2 regions of the Rhizobium sp. S163 genome follow, and region 2 is predicted to be linked to the other one. Evidence: predicted binding sites of a transcription regulator. Region 2 holds the regulator's gene; the other holds the start of a gene.
The links. Region 2 encodes LexA, which represses DNA repair genes until DNA is damaged. Its sites were predicted from a motif close to TGTTCNNNNTGTGTTCNG; they were not measured.
Positions count from the first base shown of each region.

Region 1: QTL96_RS19390 (glycosyl transferase) is a predicted target of LexA. The motif match lies at 1,000-1,017, and genes of this name have one in related genera.

Region 1 covers NZ_JAUDSA010000018.1:775,210-777,394, forward strand. Annotated here, with positions in the region: gene QTL96_RS19385 (PA0069 family radical SAM protein) at 1-918, opposite strand, end outside; gene QTL96_RS19390 (glycosyl transferase) at 1,060-1,578, shown strand; gene moaB (molybdenum cofactor biosynthesis protein B) at 1,583-2,128, opposite strand; gene QTL96_RS19400 (4-(cytidine 5'-diphospho)-2-C-methyl-D-erythritol kinase) at 2,115-2,185, opposite strand, start outside.
Region 2 covers NZ_JAUDSA010000003.1:154,563-156,747, reverse strand. Annotated here, with positions in the region: gene QTL96_RS00870 (VOC family protein) at 1-244, opposite strand, end outside; gene lexA (transcriptional repressor LexA) at 444-1,169, shown strand; gene QTL96_RS00860 (ComEC/Rec2 family competence protein) at 1,150-2,185, opposite strand, start outside.

The DNA.
Region 1 (2,185 bases), on a different contig from region 2:
CAGCAGCCAGTCGCGAAACAGCGGCGAGACTTCCAGCGGCAGTCGCAGGATTACATAGCCTGCCTCCGTGGCGCCGGCGGCATGCGCTGCATCGAGCACGCGCTCGATCTCATGGTCGTTCAGCGCTGGAATGACCGGTGCCATCATCATCGATGTGCGGATGCCGGCGTCGCTCAGCGCCTTCAGCGCATCGAGCCGCTTCGACGGGGTCGAGGCGCGCGGCTCCATCGTCCGCGCCAGCTTGCGGTCCAGTGTCGTCACCGACAGCGAGGCGCGCACCAGGTTCTTCTCCGCCATGCGCTGCAGGATATCGAGATCGCGCAGGATGAGTGCCGACTTGGTGACGATGGAGACAGGATGGTTTGCCCGCTCCAGTACCTCGAGGATATCCCGCATGATCCGCCATTCCTTCTCGATCGGCTGATACGGATCCGTGTTGGTGCCGATCGCGATCACCCGCGGCTTGTAGCCGGGCTTGGCGAGCTCGCGCTCCAGGAGCTTCGCCGCATCCGGTTTGGCAAACAGCCTGGCTTCGAAATCTAGCCCTGCAGACAGGCCCATATAGGCGTGCGTGGGCCGCGCGAAGCAATAGATGCAGCCGTGCTCGCAGCCGCGATAGGGATTGATCGAACGGTCGAACGGGATATCCGGCGATTCATTGCGGGTGATTGCCGTGCGCGGCTTTTCGATCTGCACCTCGGTCTTGAACGGCGGCAGCTCTTCCAGCGTCTGCCAGCCATCGTCGAAGCCTTCACGGCTCTGTGGCTCGAAGCGCCCGCTCGGGTTCAATCCCGCACCGCGGCCACGCCGGCGGTCGACCTCGATCCTGAGGCCGGAAGAAACGATCATCGCGTCGGCAATATCCGCCGTGTTGGCAGGCGCGAATGCGGCCTGCCCTGCAAGGGACTGTTCGTTCATCGGGTTTCTCCGTCGATGGAAGACTCGTCGTCCCCATCCGTTCTGGTGATTAAATTCCTATCGCTGAAATGAGAACAATGCAAGAACAAATTTGGAAAACTGTCGCTGGTAATGTTTTGTGCGTCGCACTATAAATGAGCAATGTTGACTGTCGTATTGGAATGCCGGGATCAGGAACCTGAGCTGGCGCAGACATTATCGGTGTTGGTTGCTGGTGCCGTGGAAGGGCTGGTGAGCGATGTGGTCGTGCTCGACCACGGCTCGCGCGATGGCTCGTCCAAGGTCGCGGACGCCGTCGGCTGCCGCTTCCATCAGCATTGGGATATCAAGGACATACTGCGCTCGGCGCGCGGCGAATGGCTGTTGTTCGTCGAGCCCGGCGCCCGCCCGCAGAGCGGCTGGATCGACGAGATCGCCGAATATGTGGCGCTGAACAAGCTGCCCGCCCGTTTCACCGCCTCGCGTGGCTATCGCCGGCCTTTCTATCAGCGCCTGCGCCGTCTGGCGCCGCTGGAGCTAGGCCTGTTGCTGCCGAAAAAACACGCGCTGGCGACGGCGCGCAGCGGCATGCAGCTGGCGGAATTCGTCAAGGGGCAGAAGCTGCGCAAGCTATCGGCCGAGCTTATCCCGTCCTGGGTGGCGCGTTCGGCGCGGAACTAGTTTTTTAGGCGCCGCGCTTCAGGTGCTCGTCGAGCCTGGGCATGATTTCCACGAAGTTGCACGGCATGTGGCGATAATCGAACTGCGCCTTCAAGATGCCATCCCACGCGTCCTTGCAGGCGCCGGGCGATCCGGGCAGCACGAAGACGAAGGTCGTGCCGATCAGCCCCGCCGTCGCGCGCGACTGCACGGTCGACGTGCCGATCTTGTCCTGCGAGATCCGGTGGAAGACGGCCGAAAAGCCATCCATGCGCTTGTCGAATAGCGGCTCCAGCGCCTCGGGCGTCACGTCGCGGCCGGTAAAGCCGGTTCCGCCGGTGGTAATGATCACGTCGACGTCCGATTGCGCGGTCCAGGCCTGCACCTGCGCGGCGATCGCCTGCCGGTCGTCGGGCGCGATGGCGCGTGCGATGAGTCGGTGCCCGGCCTCCGAGATGCGCGCCGCCAGCGTATCGCCGGAGCGATCGTCGGCGGGGGTGCGCGTGTCTGAAACCGTCAGCACGGCAAATCCCACTGGAATGAACGGACGCGTGTCGTCAACGCCTGTCATCATCGTCTCCCGCCAATGTTTCGGTCGCCTCGAAATACCAGTCCGGCCGCTTGTCGT
Region 2 (2,185 bases):
AGGCGCGGTCGCGAGCGGTGAAAACGTTGCCGTCTCCTATGGCCGCCTCGTAAGTCTCCAGACTGGCGACGCCGAGCGGCTCGAGATAGGTTTTGTCGGCGAAGAAGACGCAGGCATTCTCGGTGCCGAATGGGTGCCGCGCATCGACGGCGACGGTGAAACCGAGCTTGCCCAGGCGCTCGCGCGCCATCTCGATATTGACGACCGGCAGCACCACGTGGTCCAGAGGATGGGGGTCACGCATCAGCAAATCCTCCCGAAATCGGCAGAGATGTGCGCTGGCTTTCGCCACAATGCAAGAGGCGAGCGCGGTTAAATCGAATGAAGTGCAAAATCGCGACGATTCCGAGCCAAGTTTTACGAAAATTTAGGCACTTGCGGAACACATATGGAACATATAGTGTCCGTTCTGGCTTTGTTTCACGACTCTGGGGTTCATTTCGATGCTGACACGCAAGCAACAAGAACTGCTTCTGTTCATTCATGAGCGGATGAAAGAGTCGGGCGTTCCGCCATCCTTCGACGAAATGAAGGATGCACTCGATCTCGCATCAAAATCCGGCATTCACCGGCTGATCACGGCTCTGGAAGAGCGCGGCTTCATTCGCCGGCTGCCTAACCGGGCGCGCGCGCTTGAGGTCATCAAGCTGCCGGAGGCCTATAATCCGAGCCTGCAGCCGCGACGCGGCTTTTCGCCGAGCGTCATCGAGGGCAGCCTCGGCAAACCGCAGCCGGTGGCCGCAGCCCCTGCCCCGAAAGCCGCGCCAAGCGCCGACAACGGCAACTCGGCTTCCGTTCCCGTCATGGGCCGCATCGCTGCCGGTGTGCCGATCTCGGCGATCCAGAACAACACCCACGACATCACCGTCCCCGCCGACATGCTCGGCTCCGGCGAGCATTATGCGCTCGAGGTCAAGGGCGACTCGATGATCGAAGCCGGCATTTTCGACGGCGACACCGTCATCATCCGCAACGGCAACACCGCCAACCCCGGCGATATCGTCGTGGCGCTTGTCGACGATGAAGAGGCAACGCTGAAGCGTTTCCGCCGCAAGGGCGCGTCGATCGCGCTTGAGGCGGCCAACCCGGCTTATGAGACCCGCATTTTCGGGCCTGACCGCGTCAAGGTTCAGGGCAAGCTCGTCGGGCTTATTCGCCGGTATCACTGAGTGGTGACGGATCATCGCTGAAGCTGTCGTTGCGCCAGTCATAGGCGCGATGGCGCATCCAGGGGCGACCGAGACTTTCATAGGCTGCTTTGACGACGGGTGTCCCCTGCTCGTCGATGCGGATTTCAACGGCGCCCGATCGTCTGAGGGTTTCGCCGGTCAATAGCATTGCGCCGGAGCGGCATGTCGCCTGGCGGAGGCGCACCGGCGTGATGACGATATCGGCCACATCGCAGGCGGGACCGAGATAGGCGGCGTTTTCGAGCGTCGCGATGATGTAGCCGCTGTCGAGCGCTGTCACGCACCAGGCCGTTTTGAGGCATTGGAAGCCATTGTCGTTTGTGGAAGCCGCAGCAGCGCGCATCATGGCGCGGGCTTCGCGTTGTTGTTTCAACGTCAGTCTTGGCCTTGGCTCGCCCCTTCTCAGAATGGGCAAGGCCTCGCCGTCGAGCATCTCGGGCGGCTTGTGGTCTTCGATGGCGAGCGCGCGCTGCCATTGCCCGAAGATGAAGTCGGGCGGCCGTTCGCGGTTGCTGGCGAGGCTGTCGCTCTTGACTGATGCCACGAGGCTTCCATCCTCGGAGACAACCAGCTCTGGCGCCGGTGCGGCCGGGAGCAGGACGACGACAAGCGTTGCTAGCGCGGCAACCGCAGCGCCGATCCATCGCAGGCGTGTGCGCATCAGACCCCAGACGAGGAAGCCGAGGACGGCTAGCGCAAAATACCACTCCGGTATCCGCCCGATATCGACACTGCCGCCCCAGCCGGAAACCATCTTGGCGATATCGATCACCAGATCCAGCCCGAAGCCGGCGACGATCCATGGCGCCGCATCGAGGCCAAAGGGCGTCGCCAACATCGCGAGCATTCCGAAGGGCATGACGATGAAGGAGATGACGGGCATGGCGAGCAGGTTGGCGGGCAGGCCGTAGCCGCTCAGCCTGTGAAAATGCTCGATCGAAAACAGCGCCGTCGAGAAACCACCGATCATCGAGGTCAGCGCGATGCCGCCGAAG